2 regions of the Rubrobacter calidifluminis genome follow, and region 2 is predicted to be linked to the other one. Evidence: riboswitches for the same ligand, from Rfam matches in the RefSeq annotation. Region 2 holds a riboswitch; the other holds the start of a gene.
What was found. Region 2 has a riboswitch for cobalamin ahead of PJB24_RS01440 (ABC transporter substrate-binding protein). Riboswitches for the same ligand answer to the same signal wherever they lie in the genome.
Positions count from the first base shown of each region.

Region 1: linked by a shared signal. The riboswitch ahead of PJB24_RS02655 (ribonucleoside-diphosphate reductase subunit alpha) and the one ahead of PJB24_RS01440 (ABC transporter substrate-binding protein) in region 2 are both predicted to bind cobalamin.

Region 1 is NZ_JAQKGV010000002.1:138,766-154,354, forward strand. Features, by position in the region: gene rpsE (30S ribosomal protein S5) at 1-273, shown strand, start outside; gene rpmD (50S ribosomal protein L30) at 270-455, shown strand; gene rplO (50S ribosomal protein L15) at 456-917, shown strand; gene secY (preprotein translocase subunit SecY) at 921-2,201, shown strand; gene PJB24_RS02585 (adenylate kinase) at 2,198-2,833, shown strand; gene map (type I methionyl aminopeptidase) at 2,830-3,609, shown strand; gene infA (translation initiation factor IF-1) at 3,708-3,929, shown strand; gene rpmJ (50S ribosomal protein L36) at 3,951-4,064, shown strand; gene rpsM (30S ribosomal protein S13) at 4,066-4,434, shown strand; gene rpsK (30S ribosomal protein S11) at 4,435-4,839, shown strand; gene rpsD (30S ribosomal protein S4) at 4,866-5,468, shown strand; gene PJB24_RS02620 (DNA-directed RNA polymerase subunit alpha) at 5,514-6,458, shown strand; gene rplQ (50S ribosomal protein L17) at 6,445-6,816, shown strand; gene PJB24_RS02630 (ATP-binding cassette domain-containing protein) at 6,895-7,683, shown strand; gene PJB24_RS02635 (energy-coupling factor ABC transporter ATP-binding protein) at 7,680-8,483, shown strand; gene PJB24_RS02640 (energy-coupling factor transporter transmembrane component T family protein) at 8,485-9,273, shown strand; gene truA (tRNA pseudouridine(38-40) synthase TruA) at 9,270-10,034, shown strand; gene PJB24_RS02650 (O-methyltransferase) at 10,024-10,689, shown strand; cobalamin riboswitch at 10,763-10,964, shown strand; gene PJB24_RS02655 (ribonucleoside-diphosphate reductase subunit alpha) at 11,138-13,921, shown strand; gene PJB24_RS02660 (ribonucleotide-diphosphate reductase subunit beta) at 13,944-15,008, shown strand; gene rplM (50S ribosomal protein L13) at 15,143-15,574, shown strand; gene rpsI (30S ribosomal protein S9) at 15,580-15,589, shown strand, end outside.
Region 2 is NZ_JAQKGV010000001.1:276,047-291,635, reverse strand. Features, by position in the region: gene PJB24_RS01460 (phosphotransferase family protein) at 1-853, opposite strand, end outside; gene PJB24_RS01455 (2-phosphosulfolactate phosphatase) at 856-1,656, opposite strand; gene PJB24_RS01450 (ABC transporter ATP-binding protein) at 1,666-2,922, opposite strand; gene PJB24_RS01445 (FecCD family ABC transporter permease) at 2,906-3,892, opposite strand; gene PJB24_RS01440 (ABC transporter substrate-binding protein) at 3,900-4,877, opposite strand; cobalamin riboswitch at 5,000-5,191, opposite strand; gene PJB24_RS01435 (PadR family transcriptional regulator) at 5,292-5,813, shown strand; gene PJB24_RS01430 (class I SAM-dependent methyltransferase) at 5,810-6,424, shown strand; gene PJB24_RS01425 (GntR family transcriptional regulator) at 6,449-7,126, opposite strand; gene PJB24_RS01420 (fumarylacetoacetate hydrolase family protein) at 7,231-8,124, shown strand; gene PJB24_RS01415 (ferredoxin) at 8,103-8,309, shown strand; gene PJB24_RS01410 (type 1 glutamine amidotransferase) at 8,306-9,004, shown strand; gene PJB24_RS01405 (glutamine synthetase family protein) at 9,001-10,353, shown strand; gene PJB24_RS01400 (cytochrome P450) at 10,364-11,599, shown strand; gene PJB24_RS01395 (VOC family protein) at 11,596-12,525, shown strand; gene PJB24_RS01390 (acetoacetate decarboxylase family protein) at 12,522-13,331, shown strand; gene PJB24_RS01385 (aldehyde dehydrogenase) at 13,328-14,800, shown strand; gene PJB24_RS01380 (APC family permease) at 14,817-15,589, shown strand, end outside.

The DNA of each region.
Region 1 (15,589 bases), on a different contig from region 2:
GTGCCGATGCGCAACACGACGATACCGCACGAGGTGATAGGCGAGTTCGAGAGCTCGGCGGTGCTTCTGAAGCCGGCCTCGGAGGGTACCGGGGTGATCGCGGGCGGTCCCGTGCGGGCGGTGCTCGAGCTCGCCGGCATAAAGGACGTGCTCACCAAGTCGCTCGGCTCCACGACGGCCGTGAACCTGGCCCGGGCCACCGAGCAGGGGTTGCGGTCGCTGCGCACCAAGGCCGCCATAGAAGAGATAAGGGGGGTGAAGATAAGGTTATGAGCCCTCTGAAGATAACCCAGACGAAGAGCTCGATAGGGGCCATCGAGCGGCACAAGCGGACGCTAAGGGCGCTCGGTCTGAAGCACCTGCACGATTCCCGGGTGCACCGTGATACGCCCCAGATCCGCGGCATGATCCGCAAGGTCTCCCATCTGGTCCGCGTCGAGGAGGTGGACGGCTAAGTGAAGCTCAACGAACTCTCCCCGGCCCCCGGCTCCAAGCGTGCGCGCAAGAGGGTCGGCCGCGGCGAGGGGAGCGGCTACGGGAAGACCTCCGGCAGGGGGCACAAGGGGGCGGGCGCCCGTTCGGGGGCTGCCATCCCGGCCGGCTACGAGGGCGGTCAGATGCCCCTGCAGCGCCGGCTGCCGCGCCTGAGGGGGATGGCGCGCGGGAGGCACACCCCGGCGCACCCCACGGTGTACGCGGTGGTGAACGTGGGGCAACTGGAGCGTTTCTCCGGTGATACCATAGACGTGGAGGATCTCAGGGCTGCCGGGCTGGTGGCCAAGAAGGACATGCCGGTCAAGATCCTCGGCGAAGGGGAGATCGAGAGGGTGGTGACCGTACGGGCCCACGCCTTCTCCGGATCCGCGAAGAAGAAGATAGAGGCGGCCGGCGGGAGAGCCGAGACAGTGGAGAGATAGGAGATGCTCGAAGCCTTAGCGAACGCCTGGCGCATCCCCGAGCTGCGCCGGAAGCTGCTTTTCACCGGGTTGATGCTCGCCCTGTACCGGCTCGGGTCTTACATACCCGCGCCCGGCGTCAACCCCCAGGTCATAGCTTCCGGCGGGCTCGGGGGCAGTGGCAACGCGATAACCAACCTGTTCGGCATATTCACCGGGGGTGCCTTCAACACGCTCTCCATCTTCGCCCTCGGGATCATGCCCTACATCACGGCGGCGATCGTGATGCAGCTTCTCACGGTCGCCGTGCCGCGCCTGCAGGCGCTCGCTAAGGAGGGGGAGGTCGGCCAGCAGAAGATAACCCAGTACACCCGCTACTTCACGCTGGCGCTCGCGCTCATCCAGTCGGCTGCCTTCGCGCTCCTGTTCCTGCCGAGCCAGTTCGGCTCCTCGTTCGCTCCGGACGCGCTGCACAAGCTTTTGATCATCGTGAGCATGACCACCGGGGTGATGCTCATCATGTGGATGGGCGAGCTGATAACCCAGCACGGGCTGGGCAACGGGATCTCGCTCATAATCACGGTGGCGATCCTCTCGCGGGCGCCGCTCGGGTTCCAGGCCCTGCGGGAGAACGCGAGCGCTATCACCTGGGTGGTGCTGGCGGTGATAGCGGTTCTGATCGTGGCGGCGATCGTCTTCGTCAACGAGGGTCAGCGCCGGATCCCCATAACCTACGCCAAGCGTCAGGTCGGGCGGAGGATGAGTCAGGGGGGGACGACCTACCTGCCGCTGAAGGTGAACATGGCTGGGGTCATCCCTATACTCTTCGCCGCTTCGCTGCTTCTGGTCCCCATCACGATTGCGCAGTTCGCCGGTGGTAACCCGAACACCGCGCTCGGGCGTCTGGCTCAGTTCTTCGCTCCGGGCAGCGGCCCCTATCTGGCGCTGTATGCCGTACTGGTCATACTCTTCACTTACTTCTACACGGCGGTGCAGTTCAACCCGGTAGAGCACGCGGACAACCTGAAGAAGACCGGTGGGTACATCCCCGGGATAAGGCCGGGGGAGCCCACGGCCCGCTACCTGAACAACGTCCTGACGCGCATCACGCTCTTCGGGGCCATCTTCCTGGCGGCGATAGCCGTGCTGCCGTACATCATAACGGGGGCGCTCAACCTGCCCAACACGATCTACATCGGGGGCACCTCCATCCTGATCGTGGTCGGCGTCTCGCTGGATACGGTCAGGCAGCTCGAGGGGCAGCTCATGATGCGTAACTACGAGAGCTTCCTGAGGAAGCGATGAGGGTGATCCTGATCGGGCCTCAAGGGGCCGGGAAGGGCACCCAGGCCAAAAGGATCTCGGAGAAGACCGGGGCGCGCGTGATCTCGACGGGGGACATGGTCCGCGCGGAGATAAAGGCAGGGACGGAGCTGGGCCGGAAGGTCAAGGAGTACAACGACCGCGGGGAGCTGGTGCCCGACGAGATCATAGTGGAGATGGCCAAACCTCATCTCGGGGCGCCGGAGGGTTGGGTGCTGGACGGGTTCCCGCGCACCGAGGCGCAGGCCCGGGCTCTGGAGGAGGTACTCGCCGAGCTCGGCATTGGCATAGACCGTGTGATCGCGCTTGAGGCCCCCGACGAGGTGCTCGTGGAGCGCCTCTCTGGGAGGCGGCAGAGCCAGGCGACGGGACGGATATACCACGTCAGATACGACCCGCCGCCTCAGGACAGCGAGGAGGATCCGGGGCCCTTCGTGCAGCGCGACGACGATACGGAGGAGGCCATCCGGCGCAGGCTCGAGCTCTACCACGAGCAGACCGAGCCCTTGAAGCGGTACTACGCCCGGCAGGGGCTCCTCGCGGAGGTGGACGCCACGCGGAGCATACCGGAGGTGACCGAGCAGGTGATGAAGGCGATCCGGGAGAACGGATGATCGTACGCAAGAGCAGGGCGGAGCTGGAAGCGATGCGTGAGGGTGGCGTCATAACCGCCGCGTGCATCAGGATGCTGCGTGAGCACGTGCGCCCCGGGGTGACGACGAGGGAGCTCGACCACCTCGCCGAGGAATTCATCCGCTCGCGTGGCGGCACCCCCGAGTTCAAGGGGTACCAGGGGTTTCCGGCTTCGATCTGCACCTCGCCGAACGACATGATCGTGCATGGTATCCCCGGACGCTACAGGTTGAAGGAGGGGGACATAATCTCGCTCGACGTCGGGGTCCGCTACGAGGGTTTCGTCACCGACAGCGCGACCACGGTGGCCGTCGGTGAGATCTCCCCCGAGGCGCAGGGGCTGCTCGACGTCACACAGGAGTGCCTCGAGGCGGCCACCCGGGAGGTCAGGCCCGGCAACCATCTGGGGGACATCGGGTATGCGATACAGGAGCTCGCGGAGGGGCGCGGCTACGGGGTGGTGCGGGACCTCGTCTCGCACGGCGTCGGGCGCGAGATGCACGAAGACCCGCAGATCCCCAACTACGGCAGGAGGGGTAGCGGTCCGCGGCTTCTGCCGGGGATGACCTTCGCCATAGAGCCCATGATCACCCTGGGCAGCTACGAGATAAAGATCGACGAGCATGACGGGTGGTCGATCTACACCGCCGACGGTTCTCTAGCCGCCCACTACGAGCACACCATCGCCGTCACCGACGACGGACCCTGGATCCTCACCCTCGAAGAGGGGGTCGATAGCCGCAGGAAGAGCGCGTAGCGGTGCCGGGTGTAACGGTGGGATTTACGTGGTAACATATTCGATTGGTTTCTGTCACCTTGTAACGACCCCGAGAGCATCGGAAGCGAAGGAGGTCCTTGGCTAAGGAAGGCGTCATAGAGGTTGAGGGAACGGTAACGGAGGCGTTGCCAAACACCCAGTTCAGGGTGGAGCTCGACAACGGGCACGAAGTTCTGGCCCACATCTCCGGCAAGATGCGGATGAACTACATCCGGATACTCCCCGGGGACAGGGTCAAGGTGGAGCTCAGCCCGTACGACCTTAACCGGGGACGGATAACCTACAGATTCAGGAGCTGATGGCAAGGAGCCTGGAGGACGATGAAGGTAAGAGCGAGTGTGAAACCGATATGCGAGCGGTGCAAGGTAATAAGACGCCGCGGGGTGGTGCGCGTGATCTGCTCCAACCCGCGACACAAGCAGAGGCAGGGGTAGCATGGCGCGGATAGCCGGGGTAGACCTGCCGAGGGAGAAGAGGGTCGAGATCGGCCTGACCTACATCTACGGCATCGGCCGCTCGACGGCGAAGAAGATCTGCGCCGAGACCGGGGTCGATCCCGACACCAAGGTGCGCGATCTGGCCGAGGGCGAGATCAGCGCGATCCGCAGCTACATAGACCAGAACCTGCGGGTCGAGGGTGATCTCAGGCGCGAGGTGAACCAGAACATACGGCGTCTGATAGACATCGGCTGCTACCGCGGCATCAGGCACCGCAGGGGGTTGCCGGTGCGCGGGCAGCGCACCCGGACCAACGCGCGTTCGCGCAAGGGACCGAGGCCGGCGATAGGCGGGAGGAAGAAGTAGATGGGCAGGCAGCGCCAGCGCACGCGCGGGGGACGTTCGCGCCGCAGGGTCCGCCGGAACATATCCACCGCGGTTGTGCACATAAAGAGCTCCTTCAACAACACGATCATCAGCGTCACCGACCCGGAGGGCAACGTCATCGCCTGGGAGTCGGCGGGTTCTCTGGGCTTCAAGGGCAGCCGCAAGAGCACCCCCTACGCCGCGCAGATGACCGCCGAGAGCGCGGCGAACAAAGCGATGGAGCAGGGCGTGCGCCGGGTGGACATCCAGGTCAAGGGCCACGGGGCGGGTCGGGACATGGCGACCAGGACGTTCCAGGCTCTCGGGATCGAGGTTCTCTCGATAAAGGATGTCACCGGGCAGCCGCACAACGGCTGCCGGCCGCCCAAGAGGCGCAGAGGCTAGAGCGAGCAGGAGGGTACTGAGAAGCAGTGGCGCGTTATACGGGACCGAGAGGCAGGCGCGACCGCCGGGCCGGCGTGATGATCTCCTCGATGCAGAAGAATCCGCTGGAGAGGAAGCCCTACCCGCCGGGAGAACACGGCCGGGGCCGTCAGCGGCAGACGGAGTACGGCATCCGGCTGATGGAGAAGCAGAAGGCCCGCTGGTACTACGGCGTGTCGGAGAAGCAGTTCAGGCGGGCCTACGAGAAGGCGAGCCGTGCTCAGGGCGTCACGGGTGAGAACCTGCTGCGCCTGATGGAGCTGAGGATGGACAACGTGGTCTACAGGATGGGCTTCGCCACCAGCAGGCCTCAGGCGCGGCAGCTCGTGGTGCACGGGCACTTCCTGCTCAACGGCCGCAAACACAACATCCCCTCGGCGGTTCTGAAGCCGGGGGACGTGATCACGGTGCGCGACAAGAGCCGCAGGATCGAGCCGATCCAGAACGCCGTGGAGCAGGTGGTGGCGGTCCCCGCGTGGCTCGAGGCCGACCACGAGAACTTCACCGGCCGGGTGCTCCACGTGCCGAGCCGGGACGAGATCGACGCCCCGGTCGAGGAGCAGCTGATCGTCGAGTACTACAGCCGGTAACGGTACCGGAAGAGTCTTTTTCTGGCAGGTGATGGTGATTTGACGATGTTGGACGTAGCACCGCCCCGTTTCAGGGTGGAAGAGGAGGAAGAACGGCGGGCGATCTTCGTCGCCGAGCCGCTGCCCCGTGGGCTCGGCCACACTCTGGGCAACTCGCTGCGGCGGGTGATGCTCAGCGGCCTGCCGGGGGCCGCGGTGACCAAGGTGCGCATCGAGGGCGTCTCGCACGAGTTCTCGACGATCCCCGGCGTCAGGGAGGATGTGGTCGACCTCATCCTCAACATCAAGGAGCTCAAGTTCAAGCTCGAGCGTGACGAGCCGGTGGAGCTGGAGGTCAACAAGAGCGGTCCCGCCGAAGTCACCGCCGGGGACATCGAGCTCAAGGCGGACGTCGAGGTGGTGGACCCCGAGACGCACATCGCCACCGTCTCCGAGGGCGGCAGGCTGGAGATGCGCCTGACGGTGGAGCGTGGGGTCGGCTACGTGCGGGCCGAGCAGAACAAGAGCGACGCGGACCCGATCGGGGTGATCGCGGTCGACTCTCTGTTCTCGCCGGTGCAGAAGGTAAACTACTCGGTGAGCGAGACGCGGGCTGGGGCACGCACCGACCTGGATTCGCTGAGGATCGAGGTGGAGACCGACGGCAGGATCTCCCCGCGCGAGGCCCTGCAGAGCGCGGCGCGCCAGCTCATCGACATGCTCGGGCTCTTCACCGACGGCTACGAGGGCTCGCGCGCCCCGGAGAACCGCTGGAGCGGCGGCCGTCAGGTGATAACGGACGAGCGCCCGATAGAGGAGCTGGAGCTCACCGTGCGCTCCTACAACTGCCTCAAGCGTGAGGGCGTGGACACCATCGGTCAGCTGGCGACGATGACCGAGGAGGAGCTGATGAACATCCGCAACCTCGGGATGAAGAGCGTCGAGGAGATCCGGTCCAAACTCGCGGAGTACGGTTATCAGCTGGAGAGCGAGAACTATGAGACACGCTAAGAGGGGACGCAAGCTGGGACGCGACGCCGCCCACCGCCGGGCGATGCTCGGCACGATGGCCGGGCAGCTCATAACCCACGGCAGGATCAGGACGACCGAGCCGAGGGCGAAGGAGCTGCGTGGGGTGGTGGACCGGCTCATCACAACGGCCAAGCGCGACGACCTGCACGCCCGCAGGCAGGCGGTGCGCGTCCTGAAGGACAAGAGGGTCGTGCGCAAGCTCTTCGAGGACGTGGCCCCGGAGCTCGACGATCGCAGCTCGGGCTACACCCGCATCCTCAAGCTGGGTCCGCGTCCGGGCGACGGCGCCGAGCAGGTCTACCTGGAGCTGGTGAACTACCGACCCACGGAGGGATAGACGCCGGAGGGGTTCTCCGCAGAGAGTCTTCCCGGTGGGGCCCGCCGCGGCGGGCCCCCGGTCGTCTCTTTCTCCGGGGTGTCGTGCCTCTACCCGGGGTCTTCGCGCGCGGCCGTCTCGGGGCTCGACTTTTCGGTATACGAGGGCGAGTACGTCGGGGTGGCCGGTCCGAACGGGGGCGGAAAATCCACGCTCGTCAAACTCCTGAACGGGCTGCTCGTGGCGTGTGAGGGCGAGGTGAGGGTGGCGGGCTTCGACCCCGCCGCCGAACCGCACGAGGTGCGCCGCAGGGTCTCTTTGGTCTTCCAGAACCCGGAGAGCAACCTCATCGCGCCCTCCGTCGAGGACGACGTGGCCTTCGGGCTCGAGAACCTGGGCGTGGAGCGGGGGGAGATGCGCCGGCGGGTCGTCGCAGCGCTCTCTTCCGTCGGCCTTGCGGGTTACGAGCGCCGCGAGCCGCACACGCTCTCCGGGGGCGAGAAGCAGCGCGTCGCGCTCGCGGGGGCGCTGGCGATGGAGACGGAGGTGCTCGCGCTCGACGAGCCGACCTCGATGCTGGACCCAGCCGGCAGGAGGGAGGTTCTGGAGGTGATCCGGGCGCTGAAACGCAGGCGCACCATAGTTCATGTCTCGCACGACCTCTCCGATCTTCTGGCAGCCGACCGCGTGCTGCTACTGCGCAGAGGTCGGCTGCTCGCCGACCTGCCTCCCTCGGGGCTGCTCGCCGACGGCCGGCTCCTCGAGGAGGCGGGCCTGGTTCTGCCGGTCGCCGCGAGGCTCGCCGCCGGGCTCGGCCTCGGGGTCTGCACCGGTCCGGAGGAGCTCGCGCGGGCCGTATTGAAGCGGCTGGGGGTGCAGACCCGATGAGGCTCGAGCTGGAGGATATCTGGTACTCCTATCCGGGAGGACGTGCGGTCCTTAAGGGGATCTCGCTCGCCGTCGCGGAGGGGGAGGTGCTCGGGATTATAGGCCCCACGGGCTCGGGGAAGAGCACGCTCGCCCGGCAGATGAACCTGCTGCTCGAGCCGGAGCGCGGACGGGTCCTCATAGACGGGGAGGACGCCGGGCGGATGGACCGCAGGGAAATCCGGCGCAGGATCGGGCTCTCCTTCCAGTTCCCCGAGGCTGCGCTCTTCGCCCCGACCGTGAGGGAGGACGTCGCCTTCGCCCCGAGGCAGCTCGGGCTGCCGGAAGAGGAGGTGACGGAGAGGACGGAGCGGGCGCTCGCGGCGCTGGACGCCTCCCACCTCGCGGAGCGTTCGATCTACGCGCTCTCCGGCGGCGAGAAGCGTAGGGTGGCCATAGCCGGTGTTCTGGCCATGGAACCCGAGGTGCTCGTGCTCGACGAACCGACGGCGGGCCTCGATCCCGCGAGCAGGCGGGCCCTGATCTCGTTGATCGGCGATCTCGCGGGGGAGGGTAGGTCGGTGGTTCTCATCTCGCACGACGTCGACGAGGTGGCGGAGGTGTCCGACCGTGTCTGCCTGCTCGATGATGGGGTGGTGCGCGCGTTCGGGACGCCTGCGGAGGTCTTCTACGCAAATCCGGATTTCGCCCCGGCGACCGTACGGACCGTGCTGCACCTGCTGGAGAGCTTCCCGCACCTCGGCCGACCGGTGCGTTTCGGCGAGACGCTCTCGGTCCTCAGGGATCTTCTGGAGGGGTAGCGTGGTACGGAGGGGCTTCGGCAGGTTCTACCCGGCGTCCTCCCCGCTGCATGCGCTCGACCCGCGTACGAAGCTGCTCGGGACGGTGCTGGTCGTGGCGGGGCTCTTCTTCGTCGGGAGCCTGGCGGGGCTCGCGCTCTTCGCCGCGGCGGTGGGCATCCTGTTCGTGGCGAGCCGGGTCCCGCCGCGGGCTTTCCTGGGGGCGCTCTGGCCGGTGTCTTACATCGTCCTCCTGACTTTCGTCTTTCAGGCCCTCTTCTACCATCGGGGAGCGATCGTGTTCTCCTCCGGCCCGGTCGAGGTTCACGCCGGGGGGATCCGGATGGGCTTCTTCCTCGCCTCCCGGATAGTGCTGCTCGTGCTGGCCGCCGGCCTTCTCACCGCGACCACCAGCCCTCTCGCGCTCGCCGACGGGCTCGAGATCCTCCTCTCGCCGCTGCGCCGGGTGCGCTTCCCGGTCCACGAGCTGACGATGATGGTAACGATAGCGCTGCGCTTCATCCCGACGCTGCAGGAGGAGGCGGAGAGGATACGCGAGGCCCAGGCCGCACGAGGGGCCGTCTTCGACGAGGGCGGCCTGCTCGGGCGCGCGAGGAGCTTCGTCCCTATCCTGGTGCCCCTCACGGTCGGGGCGTTCCGGCAGGCCGACGAGCTCGCCGAGGCGATGGAGAGCCGGGGCTACCGCGGCGGTGCGGGCCGCACCCGCTACCGCGAGCTGCATTTCGGCGGACAGGATGCGCTGGCGCTCACCTGCGCCGCGCTGCTCTTCCTCGCGGGGGTGGCGCTGTGAGGTTCGCCGGGCTCGTCGAATACGACGGGACGGACTTCTCCGGCTGGGCCCGCCAGCCGGGCCGGAGGACGGTCGAGGAGACGCTCTCCCGGGCGCTCTCCACCATTTTGCGCCAGCCGGTGAGGCTCACCGCCGCGGGGCGCACCGACGCCGGCGTACACGCACGGGGGCAGGTCGTCTCCTTCGACGCCGAGACCGGCCTCTCCCCATCCCTCATCGCCTACAAGACCAGCGCCGTACTGCCGGAGGACGTCGCCCTGCGCCGCTGCGTACGCGTCCCCGAGGGGTTCGACGCCCGGCGGGACGCCGTGAACCGCAGCTACGAGTACAGGATAGTGAACTCCCCGACCCGCTCGCCGCTTGAGCGCCGCTACGCCGTCCACGTGCCGGCTGTCCTCGACCGGGATTTGCTCGCGGAGGCCGCCTCGCTCGTTCGCGGCACCCACGACTTCAGGGCCTTCACCCCGGCGAAGACCTACCACGTCCGCTTCGAGCGGCTAATCAGCGAATCCCGTTGGGAGGAGAAGGGTGACGTCCTTGCCTACAGGATCACGGCCGACGCCTTCATGTACAACATGGTCCGCTCGCTGGTGGGCACGATGCTCGAGGTGGCGCGCGGCAGGAGGAGCCTGAGGGATTTCGGCCGCCTGCTCGAGGGTGCAGAGCGCTCCGAGGCCGGCCCGACGGCGCCGGCGAGGGGCCTCACCCTCGTCGGGGTGGAGTATGATGAGGACCCATGGGAGAGAAGCGATGATGGATGAGGCAGTGCTGGAGGCGTTGGACGCCTACGTGGAGTGCCTTTTCGCGCCGCAGGACGAAGCCCTCGAGTTCACGCTCTCCGCCTCGCGCCGCGCCGGGCTCCCGGACATACAGGTCTCCCCGGCCGAGGGACGGTTGCTGCAGCTGCTGGCTCTGATGGTCGGGGCGGGGCGCATCCTCGAGATAGGGACCCTCGGCGGCTACAGCGCCATCCATCTCGCCCGCGCCCTGCCCGACGTGGGGACCATGGTCTCTCTGGAGGCGAGCGCGCACCACGCGGAGGTGGCCCGCGCCAACATCGAGCACGCCGGGCTCTCCGAAAAAGTCGAGGTCCGCACCGGTGACGCCCGCAAGCTCCTCGCCCGTATGATCCAGGACGGCGAAGAGCCCTTCGACGTCGTCTTCATAGACGCAGACAAGAGAGGCTACCCGGAATACCTCGAGCTCTCCCTCACGCTCTCCCATCCCGGTACCCTCATCCTCGCCGACAACACCTTCCGGGGCGGCGCCGTGGTACAGCCCGCGGACGAAACCTCCCGCGTCCTGCACGAGTTCAACCTCTCGCTGGCGCGCGATCCCCGGCTCGACTCGATCCTGATACCCGTCGTCAGAGAGCGGGTGGATGGCCTCTCCATCGCCAGGGTGAAGAACATCTGAGCCCGTTTCCGGCTTAGAAAGGGCTTTTGCAGGACTTTCCCAAAATACCGTTGACACTGAAACGGCCCGGCAGCATAATGAGAGCGGCGCCGGTCGCCGGGCCCTTGGGGTCTGGCGCGAAGAGGGAATCCGGTGAGAATCCGGAGCTGCCCCGCAGCGGTGAGCGGGAACGAAAGCCGCAAGGGAGGCACTGACCCCTGATCTCCGGGGGCTGGGAAGCCGCGGCGAGTAGGTGGCCTGTGAGCCCGAAGACCTGCCGGCGCTGCCGCCTTTGGGGGCGGGTGGTGGTCTGGCCTTCGAGGGAGAGGTCGGCCGCGCGAGAGGGTTGATGTCGTGCCGGGGTGGAGGGCCGTCCCGGTTTCTCACATCTTCCTTGCGGCCGCCTCTTTTCACGAAGGCTGAGAGTGAGGAAGACGGACGAAGGGGGAGCGTTTTGATCACGGGGGAGATGCAGGTCAGGAAGCGGGATGGTCGGATCGTTGCTTTCGACGCGGGCAGGATAGCTCGAGCCGTCGAAGGAGCGTTCCGCGCGGAGCGGGGGCTCGGCAGGGACGACGCACTCGACGAAGAGCTGCGCGAGGAGGTCGAGCGCACGACGACGGCGGTGGTCTCGCGCCTGCCGCGGGACGGCGGGCCGGTCGAGGTGGAGACCATACAGGATCTCGTCGAGGAGCAGCTCATGCGCGACGGGAACTACCGGGTTGCCCGCCGCTACATCGTCTACCGCGAGGAGCGCAAGAAGGCGCGGATGCTGCGCGGCGAGGAGGGCGAGGCCCGGGGCGGTCCCTCCATCAGGGTACGCTACGCGGACGGCAGGGAGAGCGCGGTGGAGACCTGGCGCATCCGGCGCAGGATCGAGGAGGCCTGCCGGGACCTTCCGGACGTGGATCCGCAGCGGGTTTTGGACGAGACGCTCGCCTCGCTCTACGACGGGATAACGCCGGGGCAGCTGCAGCAGGCGATGGTGCTCGCCGCGCGCTCGTTCATAGAGGTCGAGCCCGCATACAGCACGGTCGCCGCCCGTCTTTTGCTCGGGATCATCTACCGGGAGGCGTGGGGCGGGATGCCGCGACCGGAGGAGTTCGAGGAGGTCTATCGTGCCCGCTTCGCGGAGTCTCTGCGGCGGGGTGTCGAGGCCGAGAGGCTCGATCCAAAGCTGCTCGACTTCGACCTGGAGAAGGTCTCCGCCGCGCTCGAGCCCGCCCGTGACGACAGCTTCACCTACCTGGGGCTTCAGACCATCTACGACCGGTACCTCATCCAGGCCGACGAGCAGCGCATAGAGTGCCCGCAGTACTTCTGGATGCGGGTCGCGATGGGGCTCGCGCTGCGCGAGGAGGAGCGCGAAGAGCGGGCCATAGAGTTCTACCAGATGCTCTCCACCTTCCGGGTCGTCTCCGCCACGCCCACCCTCTTCAACTCCGGGACTACGCACCCGCAGCTCTCCAGCTGCTACCTCACCACCGTCTCCGACGATCTCGAGGGCATCTTCAAGGCCATCTCCGACAACGCCAAGCTCAGCAAGTGGGCCGGCGGGCTCGGCAACGACTGGAGCCGCATCCGGGCTACGGGTTCTCTCATCAAGGGGACGGGCGGCAAGAGCCAGGGGGTCATCCCGTTCCTCAAGATCGTCAACGACACCGCCGTGGCGGTGAACCAGGGCGGCAAGCGCAAGGGTGCGGCCTGCGCCTACCTGGAGACCTGGCACCTCGACATAGAGGACTTTCTCGAGCTCAGGAAGAACACCGGGGACGAGCGGCGCCGCACCCACGATATGAACACCGCGGGCTGGGTGCCGGACCTCTTCATCAAGCGGGTCATCGAGGGTGGGGAGTGGACTCTCTTCTCCCCGAACGAGGTCCCGGATCTGCACGAGCTCTACGGCCGGGCGTTCGAGGAGCGCTACCTGGAGTACGAGCGGATGGCGGAGGAGGGGAAGCTCCGGCAGTACAAGAAGGTCGAGGCCACATCCCTGTGGAAGAAGATGCTCTCGATGCTCTTCGAGACCGGGCACCCCTGGATCACCTTCAAGGACCCCTCCAACATCCGCTCGCCGCAGGATCACGCCGGCGTGGTGCACAGCTCCAACCTCTGCACCGAGATACTGCTGAACACCTCCGACGAGGAGACCGCCGTCTGCAACCTGGCCTCGGTCAACCTGGCGGCCCACACCGACGCCTACGGTCTCGACGAGGAGAGGCTCGCCGAGACCGTGAGGGTCGCCGTGAGGATGCTGGACAACGTCATCGACATAAACTTCTACCCCACGCCCGAGGCGCGGCGGGCCAACCTCAGGCACCGTCCGGTGGGGCTGGGGATCATGGGCTTTCAGGACGCGCTCTTCGAGCAGCGCATCAGCTACGCGAGCGAAGAGGCCATCCGCTTCGCCGACTACTCGATGGAGTTCATCTCCTACCACGCCATCCTCGCCTCCACCGAGCTCGCTGCCGAGCGGGGCACCTACGAGAGCTACGAGGGCTCTAAGTGGAGCCGGGGGCTGCTGCCCATAGACACGATAGACCTGCTCGAGGAGGAGCGCGGGATGCCGGTCCTGATGGACCGGCAGAGGACGCTCGACTGGGAGCCGGTGAGAAAGGCCGTCGCCGAGCACGGGATGAGGAACAGCAACGTGATGGCCATAGCCCCGACCGCGACCATCTCGAACATCTCCGGCGTCTCGCAGTCCATCGAGCCCACCTACTCGAACCTCTACGTCAAGAGTAACCTCTCAGGGGACTTCACCATCGTCAACGAGCACCTGGTGCGTGATCTCAAGAAGCGCGGGCTCTGGGACGAGGAGATGCTCGAGGACCTCAAGTACTTCGACGGCTCGGTGCAGGAGATAGAGCGCATCCCCGAAGACCTCAAGAAACTCTACCTCACCGCCTTCGAGATAGACTCCGGCTGGCTCATAGACTGCGCGAGCCGCCGCCAGAAGTGGCTGGACATGGGGCAGTCGCTGAACCTCTACCTCGCCCGCCCGAGCGGCCGGGAGCTCTCCGAGATGTACCTCAACGCCTGGCGCAAAGGTCTCAAGACCACCTACTACCTGCGCAGCCGCGGGGCCACGGGCGTCGAGAAGGCGAGCATGGACATCAACAAGCGGGGCATCCAGCCGCGCTGGATGAAGAGCGTCTCGGCCTCCAGCCGGGTGAAGGTGGAGGAGGACGAGCCTGTCGTGAGGGGGGCGACCTGCTCCCCGGACGACGTCGAGTGCGAGGCCTGCCAGTAGGTAGAAGAGAGGAGGGAGATTCATGTCCCAGTGCTGTGGTGGAGGGGGCGAGAAGCCCTATGACCTCAGCAAGAGGATAAACGTCGAGGACAAGCGGCTTTTGAACTGCAAGGCCGTGGACGTCAACCAGCTGTGGCCGCTCAAGTACGAGTGGGCCTGGGAGCACTACCTCAACGGGTGTGCGAACAACTGGATGCCTTCCGAGGTGCCGATGCAGAAGGACATCTCGCTCTGGCACTCCCCCGACGGGCTCACCGACGCCGAGCGGCTCGTGATCATGCGCAACCTCGGGTTCTTCTCGACCGGAGAGTCGCTCGTCGGCAACAACATCGTGCTCGCCATCTTCGAGCACATCACCAACCCCGAGGCGCGCCAGTACCTCCTCAGGCAGGCCTACGAGGAGGCCGTCCACACCCACGCCTTCCACTACATCGTCGAGTCTCTGGGCCTCGACGGGCGCGAGGTCTTCAACATGTACCACGAGGTCGACTCGATCCGGGGCAAGGACGAGTTCGTCATGTCGCTCACCGAGGCGATCATGCGCCCGGGCTTCACCACCGAGACGGTCGAGGGGATCCAGGAGTTCATCAAGAACCTGGTCGGCTTCTACGTGATCATGGAGGGGATCTTCTTCTACTCCGGGTTCGTGATGATCCTCTCGTTCCACCGCCAGAACCGGATGACAGGCATCGGCGAGCAGTTCCAGTACATCCTGCGCGACGAGACGGTCCACCTCAACTTCGGGATAGACCTCATCAACACCATAAAGGAGGAGAACCCGGAGGCCTGGACCCCGGAGCTGCGGCGCGAGATCGTGGAGATGATCCGCAAGGCCGTCGAGTTCGAGATAGCCTACGCGAAGGCGTGCCTGCCGGAGGGCGTGCTCGGGCTCAACGCGGACCTGTTCCGCGAGTACGTCGGCTACATCGCCGATAGGCGTCTCAGGAGGATCGGGCTGCCCGCGCAGTACCGCTCGCGCAACCCCTTCCCCTGGATGAGCGAGACGATGGACCTCACCAAGGAGAAGAACTTCTTCGAGACGCGGGTCACCGAGTACCAGAGCGCGGGCTCGCTCATCTGGGACTGAGGCAACACGGGAGAGTCCCCGGGGGCCTTTGGCGGCTTCCCGGGGCCTTCTCGTGCCTGACCTTATTGTAGGTGTATGCTACTATTTGACGCGTCGTCAGGGTCAGTTGTAACCGTCGGAGATTCCGGAGGAACATGAAGAGTTACATGGCGCGACCCGGAACGGTCGAGCGGAAGTGGTACGTCATAGACGCCGAGGGCAAGCATCTTGGGCGTCTGGCCGCCGAGATAGCGATGCTCCTGCGGGGCAAGAGGAAACCACAGTACACCCCGCACGTGGACGTGGGGGACTTCGTGGTCGTCGTGAACGCCGAGAAGGTCGTGGTCAGCGGGCGCAAGGCCGAGCAGAAGCTCTACCGCTGGCACACGGGATACCCGGGCGGGCTCAAGAGCCGCACCTACGAGGAGATGCTGCAGAAGCGGCCGACCGAGATCATCCGCAAGGCGGTCTACGGGATGATGCCCAAGACCAGGCTCGCCCGCAGGCAGCTCGGGAAGTTGAAGATCTACGCCGGGCCTGAGCACCCGCACGCAGCTCAGAGCCCCGAGCCCTACGAGGTGAGGTGAGAGGTTTGGCAGAGG
Region 2 (15,589 bases):
GCTGCATGAACTCCTCCCGGGTCATGAAGCCGGGCGCGTCGGTCACCGTCGGGAGGACCCGCTTCATCTCGGGCGGATCGTCCTTCTCGACGTAGTAGGAGAGGGAGACGGCGAGGTCGAAGAGTGGGTCCCCCACCGTGGCCATCTCCCAGTCGAGCACGGCGCGGACTTCGGTGGGATCTTCGGGGTCCAGGATGAGGTTGTTGAGCTTGTAGTCGTTGTGGATGATCGTCGGCGGGGGGCTCTCGGGGATGTCGGAGGCTATCCAGCGGGTCAGGGGCTCGACCTCGGGTATCTCCCCGGTCTTCGCCCGCTCGTAGCGGGAGATCCAACCCTTCACCTGCCGCTCCAGGAAGCCCTCCGGGTGCCCGAGGTCTCCGAGCCCCGCCGCCTGGTAGTCGACGGCGTGCAGCCCGACCAGCGTGTCGCAGAGCGTCTCGGAGATGCCCCGGCAGAGCTCCGGCGTGGGCTCCATCCCTTCCGGGAAGGAGTCGTCTATGACGATGCCGCGCCTGCGCTCCATTACGTAGAAGGGCGCGCCGATGACGGATCGGTCCTCACAGTAGAAGTAGGGCTTCGGGGCAAGGGGATAGACGGGGTTGAGGCGCATGAGCAGCCTCGACTCGCGCTCCATGTCGTGCGCCTTGGGCGGTACGGGACCGAGAGGCGGCCGCCTGAGCACGCCCTCCCAGGAGCCTATCCTGAGAAGATACGTCAAATTCGAGGCCCCGGAGGGGAACTGCTCGACCTCGAGGCTGCCCTCCGGCAGCCCCTCGATGTGCCGCCGCAGGTACTCCTCGACGGCCTTCCTGTCGAAATCCTCGCCCTCGCGCACTTTTATGGTTTCAACCAATTTCAGACCCCCTGCTCGTCCTCAGCCGCCCGGGAACCTCCGCCCAGCTCCTCGACCCTGCGCAGCGTGCCGTCCCTCACCTCGAGGACGGCCTCGCTCGCCCCGACGTCCGCCGCGAAGCGCAGCGTCTCGATCCGGTCGTGCTCGACGAACCACCGGCCGGCGCGCGAGCGGGCGAGCACCTCCACCGGGTCTTCGAGCCTGCCGGCCCATTCCCGCGCCAGGATCGCGGCGTCGTTGAGGTTCCATTCCTCCACGCCGAGCCGCGAGACTATCGCCGAGGCCCCGAGGAAATCTTCGAGGTCGAACCGTCCCCCGGAGCCGGCGCACACCAGGTACACCGCCTCCGCCCCCGAGGATTCGAGGTAGCGCGCCGTGGCGGGCGCGTTGCGCAGGCAGGAGACGAGGACGATATCCGCGGCGGCGACCTCGGAGATGGCCCTCGTCCCGTTGGTCGTGAGGAAGACGACGTCCCTGCCGGCGACCTTCTCCGGCGAGTACTCCTCGGGCAGCGGGCCGAAGTCGTACCCCTCGACCCGCTCGGCGCCCTGCTCCCCGCCGCGCAGAGCCTCCGGTCCCACCCGGGCGTAGACCTCCTCGCCCTCCTGCAGGCTCCCGACCGGGAAGACGCGCCGGGCACCGTTCTCGAGGATGGTGAGCAGCGTGGTAGTCGCCATGAAGACGTCTATGACGACCGCCACCCTCCCCGGCAGACGCTCGGGTACGATCTCCTTGCGGCTCATCAGCACGCCGAGCCGCCTCAAGGTGCGTTCCTCGCTCTCTGCTTCGAACTCACCACCCAAGACATTCTACTAGCCCTCCCCCCGGCCACCCCGCGCGCCGATCCCGCCGCGCAGCTCCCGGATCAAGTCCTCCAGCCCCGCCTCGAACGCGCCGGCCTCGAGCAGATCATCTGGCGCGGCGCCCCCGCCTCCGTGATGGTCCACCACGGCGACCGGGATCCCTTCCTCCAGCGCCTCGAACGCCGCCCCGAGCACGACTCGGCCGCCCGGAGGGGAACCGCAGACGGCGACGAGATGTGCCGAGCGAGCAGCCTCCGCGTTGCGCCGCAGCACCTCGCCGGGGATGGGGGCGAAGGGCTCCGCCTCGACGATCTCCGCCCCGAGGGCGCGGGCGACGGCGTGGTCGAGGTCTCCAGGAGGGAGCACGCCGGCGGAGAACCCCACCCCTTCCTCGCTGAGCCGGCGCATCAGAAGAGCGCCGGCACCTCTGCCGCAGATCACGTGCACCTCCGGTATCCCGCCCCCGGTGACCCGCCCGGAAGCGGTACTCTGCACGATGAGATCCCCCGTCGCCGGGGAGACCAAGACCTCCGCCTGTGCCCCGAAGACCTCCCGGATCACCTCGGGGCGCAGCGCGGCGCTCGGGACACCGGCGGCGAAGACCTCACCGCCACGCATGACGACGACCCTCGAGGCGTGCCGGGCGGCGAGGTTGAGATCGTGGGCGACTAGGACCACGGTCGCCCCGGCGCGGCCCAGGCACTCCACGACCCGCATGAAGGCGAGCTGGTGCCGGATGTCGAGGTGGTTGGTCGGCTCGTCGAGCAGCAGCACCTCGGGCTCCTGGGCGAGCGCCCGGGCGAGGGCGACGAGCTGACGCTCCCCGCCCGAGAGCTCGGTCATCCTGCGGTGCGCGAGATCCCACACCCCGACGTCCTCCATGGCCCGCCCGACCGCCCCTGGCGCGCCGGGGTCCGAGGGGAAGAGCCATCCTTCGTAGGGGGCGCGCCCCATCTCGACCACCTCGCGCACCGTGTAGTCGAAGGCCGGCGCCCCCTCCTGCGGTACGACCGCGACCCGGCGGGCGAAGAGCCTCGCATCCCAACCCCCGACCTCCCTGCCGTCGAGCAGCACCACCCCCTCCCGCGGCCGCAGGGCCCGGGCGAGCGTCCGGATCAGGGTGCTCTTGCCGCTGCCGTTCGGCCCGACTACGGCGAGCATCTCCCCCTCTCCCACTTCCAGGCTCACCCCCGAGAGCGCCTCGTGCGCGCCGTAGGCGACGCGCACGCCCCGCACCTCGAAGACGATCTCACCAGAGCCGGCCACGCCTGCGGCTCCTGGAGAGCAGATACACGAAGAAAGGCGCCCCGCACAGGGCGGTTATGATCCCGACCGGGATCTCGATCGCGGGGATCGCGGTGCGCGCCGCGTCGTCGGCGGCGACGAGGAAAGCCGCCCCCCACAGCCCCGAGACCGGCAACAGCAGGGCGTGACGCGGGCCGGCCAGTATCCTGCCGGCGTGCGGCACGATGAGCCCGATGAAGCCGATCACGCCGCTGACCGCGACCGCCGCCGAGGCGCCGAGCGCGGCGAACCCTATCGCGAGCAGCTTCACCCGCTCGACCCCGACCCCGAGGTAGGTGGCCTGCTCCTCCCCGAGCGACAGTATGTCGAGCCTGCGCGAGAGGGCCAGGAGCCCAGCCGAAGAGACGACGAGGTACGGCAGCGCGTCCACCACCCTCCGCCAGTCGGCAGGCGCCAGAGACCCCAGCAGCCAGAACAGCACCGAGGAGATCCTCTGGTCGGCGAAGGTCAGGATGACGAACGAGTAGACCGCAGCGGCGAAGGCCCCGACCGCGAGCCCGACGAGCAGCAGATCGGCGATGGGAAACCGCCCGCCGCGCCGCGAGAGCCCGACCACGGCGAACGCCGCCGCGAGCCCCCCGCAGAAGGCGGCGGGCGGGACCGCGGAGAGCCCGGCCGCCCCGAAGGAGGCCCCGGAGGCTATCGCGAGCACCGCCCCGAGCGCGGCCCCCGGCGAGACCCCCACCACGTACGGGTCGGCCATGGGGTTGCGGAAGAGCCCCTGCATCGCGGCCCCGCTCACCCCGAGCGCCCCTCCGACGAGCATCCCGAGGGCTATGCGGGGCAGCCGGATCTGCAGGACTATCGCCCGCGAGACTTCGTCCCCGCCCCCGAGGAGCGTCCGCACGACCTCGCCGGGGGAGAGCCAGGCCGGTCCCACGCCGAGCGAGAGCACCGCCACCAACACCAGCGCGGCGGCGGAGGCCCCCACCCAGAGGCTATCTCTTGCTGTGGACTTTGAAGGCACCGGGGTGTATCGCCTCCGCGATCTGCTTCACCCCCTCGACTATCCTCGGCCCCGGACGGGTCGTGAGGTTGTCGTTTATGACTTCGACGTGCCCCTCACGCACGGCCTTGAGCGCCTCGAAACCGGGACGGCTCGCGACCTTCTTGGGCGTATCGCCGGAGGAGCTGCCGATCAGGTAGTAGTCCGGGTTCTGCTTCACGAGCTCCTCGAGCGAGTACTGCGGGTAGGCGCTCTTCGCCCCGGCGGCGACGTTCTTCCCGCCGGCGAGCTTTATCTCGTCGTCTATGAAGCTGCCCGGACCGGCCGTCTGGAGTGGCTTGGGGTAGACCTCGTAGAAGACCGTGGGATGAGACAGCCCCCTGACCTCCTTCCTCACCTGCGAGAGCTCGCGGCGCATGTGCCGCTGGACCTCGCGGGCCTTCTTCTCGTCCCCGACGACCTCCCCGACCGTCCCGATCGAGGCTATCGCCCCCCGGACGCTCTCCGGGTTGATCACGACGACCTTCGCCCCGGTCTTCTTCTCCAGGTCGGCCGCCTGCTGCCTGGTCGTCGCAAACGACATGAAGAGCACGTCGGTCTTGAGCGAGGCGACCTTCTCGGCGTTGACCCCTTTGTAGTCCCCGATCTTCGCGATGTGCTCGACCTGCGGCGGGTAGTCGTCGGCGGTGGTCACCCCCACGACCCTCTTCCCCGCCCCGATCGCGAAGAGCGTCTCGGTGATGCTCGGGGCCATCGAGGCGATACGCTCGGGCTTCTTCTCTATCGTGACCTTCCTCCCGAGCGAGTCGGTCACCGTGACCGGGTACCCCGAAGCACCGCCGCGGGCCTGCGTGGCGCCCCCGGAAGAACCCCCTCCAGAAACCCCGCCCGCCCCGCACCCGGCGAGCGCGAAAACCACCACGGCGAACGCCACCACGACGCGCAGGACGTAACCCATCCTAACGAACATGCCAGAGAATCACCTCCCCACCTCGAAACGAACTCGGAAATCCAGCCCGAGAGAGAAGCCCTCTAGGGCCCGGCGGGAAGCGACCAGAAAATCACCACGCCCGAACTCCTTCCTCGAAGAGCCTGCGACCTAAGCGCCCGGCAGGTCTCCTGGCTCGCGGCTCCAAAGCGCCTCCCCCGCAGCCTTCCCAGGCCCCGAAAAGGACCCAGTGACCGGGCAGAGCCCCCAGGCGGAGTGTCGCATCGCCGCTCACAGTGGCGGGACCGCGCCGGATTCTCACCGGCTTCCCTCGCACCAGACGCACCCTCTTTCGAAAAGCATAACCGAAACCACCCCACCGCGCACGTCCATTGACCGGTCCAGTCCAATAGGTTACATTAACCTAGGTTAGATTAATCCATAAAGGAGTGAGCGGTGTACACGGATATCCTGATCCTGAGCAGCGTGATCGAACGACCGCTGCACGGGTACGAGATAAAGCGGGGGGTGGGCCGGGTGCTGGGGCGGGAGTTCGCGCTCAACAACAACCAGCTCTACCCGGCGTTGCGGCGGCTGGAGGAGATGGGGGCGGTGGAGAAGGAGGTCGTGCGTCAGGAGGGCAGGCCGGACAGGCACGTCTACCGGGCGACGGGGCTGGGGCGGGAGGCTCTGGGCGAGATGCTCCGGGAGTTTCCGCCCGAGCTGGCGCGAAACGACGCGGAGTTCATGGTGAGGGTGGCGCTCTTCGAGCTGCTGGAGCCCGAAGAGAGGAGGAGCATCCTGCGGGCGAGGCGGGAGTTCCTCGAGGAGCATCTGGAACGCTCCGTCGAGATGGAGTCGCGCATCGGGGACGGGCGCAGTCCTTACGCGGCGAAGGTGGTCTCGTTCCACCGCAGCACCATCGAGCACGAGCTGGCCTGGATCTCGGAGCTGGAGAGGGAGGTGGAGGGCGCGTGAGAGACCGGGACGTCGGGCGTTTCGACCGGTGGGCGCCGACCTACGAAAAGAGCGGGCTGCAGGCCAGCTTCTTCGAGCCGGTACACGAGGCGACCCTGCGGCTCGCCTCCCGTATGGCGCCGCGGCCACACCGCGTGCTCGACGTGGGCTGCGGAACGGGGGCCCTGCTGCGCCGGGCGTCGGGGCGCTTCCCCGACGCCCGGCTCGTCGGGGTGGACGCCGCGGCCGGCATGATCGAGGCGGCCAGGGAGGGTGGGACACCGGCGAGCCTCGTCTGCGCTCCGGTCGAGCACCTGCCGTTCGATGATGGAGAGTTCGACCTCGTCCTCAGCACCGTCTCGTTCCACCACTGGGAGGACCAGCAGAAAGGGCTCCAGGAGATAGGAAGGGTCCTGGCGCCGGGAGGCTCTCTCGTCCTGGTGGACATCTTCGCCGCTTCCTGGCTGCGGGTGATGCTCCTCCCGATGAAGCTGCACGGTAAGTTCCGTACGCCCGCCGCGGCCTCTCGCATGCTACGCCCGGCCGGCCTTACTCCCGGCCGCCGGGATACGGTCCTCAAAGGTCCCCTCGGCCTCCCCGTGGTCTCGGCGGTTCCGGCGGGCAAGCCATAGCGTCCGGGCCGCGCCGCTGCCCGCTCACCCCTTCTGCCACTCGTACTTCCAGTGGCCCACCGCCCGCTCTATGTGCTCGAGCATGAGCCTCCCGGCGTCCTCCGCACGCCCCTCGGCGACGGCGGAGGCTATCTGGCGGTGCTCCGCGACGTCCTCTTCCTTCCAGTCAGAGGTGAGCATCCGCCGCGAGAGGAGCCTGCGCCCCACCTCCACGATCCAGAGCGAACCCAAAACCCTTACCAGCTCCTCGTTGCCTGTCGCCCGCGCGAGATGCATGTGGAACTGGCGGCTCGCGTCGTGCGCCTCCACCCCGTCGGCGGCGTCCGCCTCCCGCTCTATAGCCCCGTACAGGAGGTCTATGTCCCTGCCGTTCCTGCGACCGGCCGCGAGCCGTGCTATCCCCGGCTCGAGCAGCGTCCTCACCTCCAGCCGCCGCAAAACCGCCTCGAGCCCGAGATCCGCCACCCGATATCCCCGGTTCGGCTGAAACTCCACCAGCCCCTCGTCCGCCAGCCTCCTCAACGCCTCCCTCACCGGCGTCCGCGAGATGCCGAACCTCTCCGCCAGCTCGACCTGACCCAGCCTCGTCCCCGGCTCGGCCTCCCCCCCGAGCACGTACTCCCTGATCCGCTCGTACGCCCGGTCCGCGACCGAAGACGCGTCTATGGGCCCTCCACCCGCAGCACTCCTCACGTTCGACATGCATGCGATCTTAAATTGTGTGGATATTTTATTCAAGCTGAAAACTCCATTGACAATCTCCCTTCTTTTGGATACATTATCCATGATTCAGGAAGGAGGAAGGTTTGGATCTTTCGCGGGGACCGAGGGTGAGGGTTCTGGTCGAGGGCGGGCCCGTCTGGGGTCTTTTGGAGCCTGGAGGTGTGATCGCGCTGGAGGACGGCGGCAGGATCTCCGAGGAGGAGGCTATCTATCTCGCGCCTGCCGAGCCCTCGAAGATAATCGCGCCGCACCTCACCTACCGCAGCCGGGTCGAGGAGTACGGGGCCAGGGTGCCGGATCATCCCTCGTACTTCCTCAAGCCCCCCAGCTCCCTCGGCGGGCACCGGGGTGTATTGAGGCGTCCGAAGGGGACGGGGTTTCTCAACTACGAGGGGGAGCTCGCGGTCGTCGTCGGGCGCAGGATGCACGGCGTCCCCGAAGAGGAGGCTCTCTCGTACGTGGCGGGGTACACCTGCGCCAACGACGTCAGCCTGCACGACTTCCGGCACGCCGACCGCGGCTCGATGCTGCGGGTCAAGGGGCAGGACGGATTCCTGCCGCTCGGGCCCGCGGTCGTTCCGGCCGGGGAGTTCGACCCGGAGGACTTCACGCTCAGGACGTACCTCAACGGCGAGGTCGTGCAGGAAGCCACCTCGGACGACATGATCTTCGGCGTCGCCTACCAGCTCGCCGACCTGTGCCGGCTCATCACGCTCGAGCCCGGGGACGTCGTCCTCACCGGCACCCCGGCCAACTCGCGCCCCATGCAGCCCGGGGACGTCGTCGAGGTCGAGATAGAGGGCATAGGGAGGCTCTCCAGCACGGTCGAGGAGTGGGACGTCGACCTCTCCCACGGCCCCGGCGAGCGGCCGCAGGTCTCCGCCCAGACGCTGCACGTCGCGCTCGCGGTCCCCGAGGAAGACGCCGAACGTATGGTGCGGGAAGGAGAGCGGGGATGGACGGGAAGCTCGAAGTAGAGGTGGATCTCGACCTGTGCCAGAGCTGCGGCGAGTGCGCCAGGATCGCGCCGGAGATCTTCACCCTCGGCGAGGACGACGTGCTGCGCTGGAGGCCGGAGGCGGAGATCTCGCTGGAAGAGAAGGCCCGCGAGGCCGAGGAGGCATGCCCCACCACCGCGATAAAGGTCGAGGTGGTGCGGTGAAGCCCGTTCTCATAAGGCAGCACGCCGAGAGAACCCCGCCGGCGCTCCTCGCCGGGTGGCTGCACGAGAGGGGCATCCCCTTCGAGGTGAGCCGCTCCTGGCTCGACGGCGAGCCCCCCGACCCCCGGCGCCACCTCTTCGTCGCCTCGCTGGGCTCGCAGTACAGCCCACGCGACGCAGAAGAACAACCCGCCGTGGCCGCAGAACTCGATCTCGTCCGCAGGTGCGTCGAGGAGGAGGTACCGGTCCTCGGGCTGTGCTTCGGCGGTCAGGTGCTCGCGAGCGTCCTCGGCGGCGAGGTCGGTCCCCTGCCCGAGCCCGAGCTCGGCTGGTGCGAGGTAGAGACCAAAGACCCCGAAGAGATCCCGCCGGGCCCCTGGCTCGAGTGGCATTTCGAAGGCTTCGAGACCCCGCCCGGGGCAGAGGAGCTGGCGCGCACCAGACGCTCGGTGCAGGCTTTCAGGTTCGGTCCCCACCTCGGGGTCCAGTTCCACCCGGAGAGCACCGTCGAGGTGGTCGCAGGATGGGCCCGCAAGGACCTCTCCTCCGGCAGGCTCTCCCGCTACGGGGTGGAAGACCCTCTCGCGCTGCTCGAAGCCCCGCCGGAGAAAGAACACGCCGCCAAAGAAGCCGCCTTCAGGCTCTTCGACGCGTTCTTCGAGCGGGCGGTGAGAGAAAGGAGCCACAGAGCATGACACCTCAGGAGCAGAGGACGGAAGAGAAGACCACCGAGATACTCCTCGACGGATCGGTCACCTCCGTGCGGGTGATCTACCCGGACCTGCACGGGGTGGCGCGGGGCAAGGACGTACCGGTCGCGGAGTTCGGTCGGGCGACCGAGCACGGGCTCGCCTTCTGCTCGGCGGTCATGGGCACCGACCTGCGCCACGTACCGGTCGTGGGCGGCGAGGAGGGCTATCCGGACATGATTGCCTACCCCGACCTCTCGACGCTCACCCCACTGCCCTGGGAGCCCGGTGTGGCCTGCTGCATCGCCGACCTCGAGCCCGTGAGCCAGAACTCGCGGCGTCCGGCCGACCCGCGGGGGGCGCTGCGCCGGGCCGTGGCCGCCTTCGAGGAGATAGGGCTCTCCCCGGTGGTCGGGCCCGAGCTCGAGTTCTTCCTGTGCGTGCCCGACCCTCAGGCGAAGAACGGAGTGCGCCGCTACGTGGACAACCTGAGCATGGTCTACACCGCGGGCCCGCAGGCCGACCCGAGGGGCGTCGTCCGCCGGCTCGCCGAAGACCTCTCGAAGATGGGCCTCGGCGCCTTCGCCGCCAACCACGAATTCATGAACTCACAGTACGAGATCAACCTGCACCACGGCCCGGCGCTCGCCGCCGCGGACCGGGCCTTCCGGCTGAAGAGCGCCGTGAAGGACGTCGCCGCCTCCTGCGGGCTCGTCGCGACCTTCATGGGCAAGCCTTTCAACGACCAGGGTGGCTCGGGGTTCCACCTGCACCTCTCGGCCGAGCGGGAGGGCGAGAACGCCTTCGCGCAGGAGGACGACCCGGACGGGGTCTCCGGCGTGATGCGGAGCTTCGTCGCCGGCATCCTCGCCCACGCCTGCGGCGCGATGGCGTTTCTGAACCCAACGGTGAACGCCTACCGCAGGCTGGTGCCCGACTCGCTCGCCCCCACCCACGCCAACTGGGGCTGGGACAACCGCACCGCCTTCGTCCGCATCCCGGCCGAGCGCGGCCGGGCGACCCGGGTCGAGGTGAGGGTCGGGGACGGGAGCGCCAACCCCTACCTGGCGATAGCCGCGGTGCTCTTCTCGGGCCTCGACGGCGTGCGCAGGGGCCTCGAGCCCCCGCCGCCGGTCGGCGGCGACGCCTACCACGCCGCGGGACCGGAGGCCGGAGACCCACTGCCGGAGACGCTGGAAGAAGCGCTCGAGGCGCTGGAGAGAGACGAGGTGCTGGTGGAGGGGCTCGGCACGGAGATCGTCGAGACCTTCCTCGCGGTCAAGCGTTTCGAGGCCGAACGTCACCGCACCTGGGTCTCGGACTGGGAGATAGACGAGTACCTGCACCATCTCTAAGGAGGAGGAGATGACCGACGCCACCAGGACCGCAAGCCTGGAGGAAATAGACCTCTCCAACCCGGACGCCTTCGTCGAGCGGGTGCCCCACGAGTGGTTCGAGATCCTGCGCCGGGAGGACCCGGTGCACTTCAACCCCGAACCCGACGGCCCCGGCTTCTGGGCCGTGACCCGCTACTGGGACATCCGGGAGGTCCACCGCCGCTGGGACGTCTACTCCTCGGAGATAGGCGGCACCTCCCTCGAAGACCTGGAACCAGACCAGATCGAAGCCCGCAAGTCCATGATCGACCTCGACCCGCCCCGGCACAACGAGATCCGGGCGCTCATCAAGGGCAAGTTCACCCCGAAGTCGGTTCGGGGGTGGGAGGATCAGGTACGCCAGGTCGCCCGCGAGGTGATAGAGGGCGCGCTGCCGAAGGGCGAGTTCGACTTCGTGCGCGAGATCTCCTCGGAGATCCCGATGCGCGTCTTCGCGGACATCCTCGGGGTCCCGCAGGAGGAGCGGCGCTACATCATCGAGATCGGCGACCACCTGCTCGGCAACCAGGACCCGGAGTTCGCCCGGCCGCCGGAGAGGCCCGAGCACCGGCTGCTGCCGTTCTCGAGCCCGGCCGCGCTCGAGCTCTTCAGGATCGGACGCGCCCTCGCCGCCGAGCGCCGCAGGAACCCCAAGGACGACATCATCACCCAGATGGCCTTCGGCGGGCTCACCCCACGCGAGTACGACGTCAACTTCGTGCTTCTGGCCACCGCCGGCAACGAGACGACCCGCCACACGATAACCCACGGCCTGCTGGCCCTGATCGAGAACCCCGACCAGCTCGAGCGCCTCAGGCGCGACCCCTCGCTCTACCCCTCGGCGGCCGAGGAGATGCTGCGCTGGGCGACCCCGGTGCACCACTTCCGCAGGACCACGACCCGGGAGACCGAGCTCGCCGGGACGAGGATCCCCGCCGGGGCGAAGGTGACGACCTGGTTCACCTCCGGCAACCGCGACGAGGCCGTCTTCGAGAACCCGAACACCTTCGACGTCGGGCGAAACCCCAACCGGCACATGACCTTCGGCCCCGGGGGCGTCCACTTCTGCCTGGGGGCGCACCTGGCCCGGATGGAGGTCCGGGTGACCTTCGAGGAACTCATCCCGCGGCTGCGCTCGGTCGAGCTCGCCGGGAAGGTCGACCGGCTGCGCTCCAACTTCTTCAACGGCATAAAGCGCATGCCCGTCCGGGTGGAGGCCGCATGATCTCGCTGCGCCGCATAGCCCACGTCAGCCTCCTGACCCGGGACGTCGCCGAGGCCGCCCCGCGCTGGAGCGTGGAGTTCGGGCTCGCCGAGCGCGAGAGGAGCGCGGACAGGGTACGCCTGGCCTGCGACGACGAGCCCTTCTCCGTCGAGCTCGTCTACTCGGAGAAGGGCGGCCTCGGGCACGTCGCCTACGAGCTCTCCCGCTCGTGCACCCTCGACGACGCCCGACGCCACCTCGAGGAGTGCGGCGTCGGCTGGGAGGAGAAGGAGGGCGCGCTCGAGGTCGAAGATGCCGAGGGCAACCGGGTGCGGCTCCTCGGATACCGGCGGGAGGACGAGAGGATGCGCTTCACCCCGCAGGCCCGGCCGCTCGCCAACCCCGCCCCCGGCCACCCGCGCCGGCTCGGGCACGTCAACTTCCTCACCGCGAACATCCGGGAGCAGCTCGAGTTCTACACGCGGGTGCTCGGGATGAAGGTGACCGACTGGCTCGGCGACGGCGGGGTCTGGCTGCACATAGGGCGCGACCACCACGTGATGGCGCTCGTGGACAAGGGGTACTCCCACTTCCACCACCTCGCCTTCGACGTCGTCGACATCGGGCAGATGCGCGCCGCGCTCGACCACCTGGGCCGCCGCGGCAGGTGGGTGGCCTGGGGCCCCGTCCGGCACGGCATCGGGGGCAACATCGCCTCCTACGTGCGCATCGTCGAGGAGGAGTGCTTCGTCGAGCTCTACTGCGACATGGAGCAGCTCGAGGACGACCACGAGGTCCGCCGCTGGCCCGACGACCGCTTCTCGTCCAACACCTGGGGCCAGCTCCCACCCCGCTCGTACTTCCGCTTCGACGAGGCCGCGATAGCCTCCGAGCGCGAGAGCCTGGAGATGTTGGGATATCCGCTACCCGAGGAGGTCTCCACTTGAGCCTGAAAGGTTACTCGATCCCCCGCACCAGCACCGGCAGGGCGAGCCTCGTCCCCCACCCGCCCTGGCACTACGTCGGAGACCTCCTCGTCGTGGACTACTGGGCCGACCCCGACGCCGCCCGCTCGGTCCTCCCGGAGGGCCTCGATCCACACCCCGACGCGGGCCGGTGCGCGGCGGTCTTCGCCGACTGGCAGTCGTGCTCCGGGGAGGGCGAGGAGCTTCTGGACCCGGTGCGCGCCCAGTACAGGGAGTTCTTCCTCGTCGTGAACGCCCTGCTCGACGGCGAGGAGGTCACCACCTGCCCCTTCATCTGGGTGGACCAGGACTTCGCGCTCGTGCGCGGTTGGATCCAGGGGTTCCCCAAGAAGCTCGGGTCGATCTGGATGACCCGCACCTTCGGGCTCGGGGGGGTGGCCGCCGACCCGGGACTCGGGGAGGGCGCCCGCTACGGAGCGACCTGCTCGGCGCGGGGACGCATGATCTCACGCATGACCCTCACGGTGGAGGGCCCCTCGGAGGAGGGCCCGCGCCACAACGCGCCCCCCATCGTCAACGTCCGGCACTTCCCCCGCCTCGCCCGCGGCCGCCACGACGACCCGCAGGTGCACGAGCTGGTGAAGCTCCTGAGCCGGGACCGGGCCTCCTCTACGGCCGTCGAGGGCGAGGCCACGCTCGAGCTCTACCCGGCCGAGGGCGAGGAGCACCACATCCTCGCCCCGGTGAAAGTCGGGCGGGGATACCGGATGACGCTCGGCTACACCGTGGACGACCTCGAGACCGTCAAGGAGATCCAGCAGAGATGAGCGCAGGAACGCACGAGAACACCGCGAAGGTGGCCGGGGTCGAGGTCTCGACCGACCACTACATCGGCGGCGAGAGGGTGCCGAGCCGGGAGCGCTTCGAGGTGATCTCGCCGATGAGCTGCGAGCCCATCGCCTACGTCTCCCGCGGCGGCGAGGAGGAGGCCGACCGGGCTGTACGCGCGGCGAAAGAAGCCTTCCCGCGGTGGGCTTCCCTGGGGCCCGAGGGGCGGGGCACCTACATGAGGCGCCTCGCCGACCTCATAGACGAGAACGTCGAGTCCCTCGCGGCGGTCGAGTGCGAGGACATGGCGATGCTGTTGCGCTCGCTGCGGGCGCGGGTCATCCACCGCGGGGCGCGCAACTTCCGCGCCTACGCCGGGCTCGCCGCCTCCTACGAGGAGCGCGACTGGCGCTCGCAGGGGACCTGGAACCGGGTGCAGAGGATGCCCGCCGGGCCCGCGGCGACGATAACCCCCTGGAACGCACCGTTCATGCTCTCGACCTGGAAGGTCGCCCCGGCGCTCGCCGCCGGCTGCACCGTGATCCTCAAGCCCGCCGAGTGGGCCCCGCTCTCGGCCAGCCTCCTCGCGGACCTCACCGAGGAGGCCGGCTTCCCGCCCGGCGTCTTCAACGTCCTGCAGGGGATGGGCGAGGAGGCCGGGGCGGCGCTGGTGGCGCACCCGATGGTGCGGCGCGTCTCGTTCACCGGCTCTCCGGAGACCGGGCGCCTCATCGGGCAGGCCGCCGCCAGGAACCTGGTGCCGTTCACCGCCGAGATGGGCGGCAAGGGACCGCTCATCGTCTTCGAAGACGCCGACCTCGAGGCCGCGGCCAGGAAGGCCGCCGGGCAGTACGACGACGCCGGGCAGGTCTGCCTGGCCGGGACCAGGCTCCTGGTGCAGCGCTCGGTCGCCCGGGAGTTCCTGGAGCTGTTCGACCGCTTCGCCGACGAGCACGTCCTCGGAGACCCGCGCGACGAGAGGACGACCATCTCGCCGCTCATCCACCCCGACCACCTGAAACGGGTCGAGGGCTTCGTCGAACGCGCCCGCGCCGAGGGGCACGAGGTGCTGCGCGGCGGGCGCCGCTCGGAGGTGGGACCGCTCTTCTACGAGCCGACCCTCATCCGCCCGAAATCCAACGACGCCGAGATCGTCCAGCGGGAGGTCTTCGGCCCCGTGCTCACGATACAGGAGTTCGAGGACGAGGCAGAGGCGGTCTCGCTCGCCAACTCCACCGAGTACGGGCTCTCCGCCGTGATCTACACCTCCTCGCTCGGGCGGGCCGACAGGGTGGGCCGGATGGTCCGGGCCGGGGTCGTGTGGGTCAACACCTTCCTGGTGCGCGACCTGACCGCCCCGTTCGGGGGGATGGGCATCTCCGGCATCGGACGCGAGGGTGGCGACTACGCCCTCGACTTCTACTCGGACCTGAAGACGCTGCAGATCCAGGAAGGGAGCACAAGGTGAGAGGAGGAGAAAGCTGATGGCGCAGACGACAGGGGGGTCCGCCCCCTCCGGAGGAACGCGGCTCCAGCGACGCTCGCTCGGGGTCGGGCATCTGGTGTTCATGATCGTGGCGGCCTCGGCCCCGCTCACGGCGGTCGCCGGGGGTCAGGCCACGACCTACCTGGTGACCGGCAACAAGGCCGTCCCGTTCATGTTCATACCCCTGGGCATCGTGCTCGGCATCTTCTCGATAGGCTACGCAGCGATGAGCCGCCACGTCGCCAACGCCGGGGCGTTCTACTCCTACGTCTCGCGCGGGCTCGGCAAGGTCGGGGGCGTGGGTGCGGCCTTCGTCGCGCTCATCGCGTACAACGCGATGCAGATCGGGATCTACGGTCTCTTCGGGGTTGCCTTCGGGGCGTTCATGTCCGGCCGGCTCGGGATAAACGAGCCGTGGTGGGTCTGGGTCCTGGTGGGATGGGCCGTAATCGCCGTCCTCGGGGTGCTGCAGATAGACCTCAACGCCCGGGTGCTCGCGGTGCTGCTCACCCTCGAGGTGCTCGCCGTGGCGCTCTTCGACCTCGCGGTCCTGGCCAAGCCGGGCCCCGAGGGCCTCACCACGATCGGCTTCAACCCGCTCGTCGCCTTCGGCGCGGCGGCCGGGGCGACGCTCACCTTCAGCGTCGCCTCGTTCATGGGTTTCGAGTCGGCGGCGATCTACTCCGAGGAGTGCCGCAACCCGCGCAAGACCGTCGCGCGGGCGACCCTGATCGGGGTGAGCTTCATCGCCCTTTTCTACGCCCTCTCGAG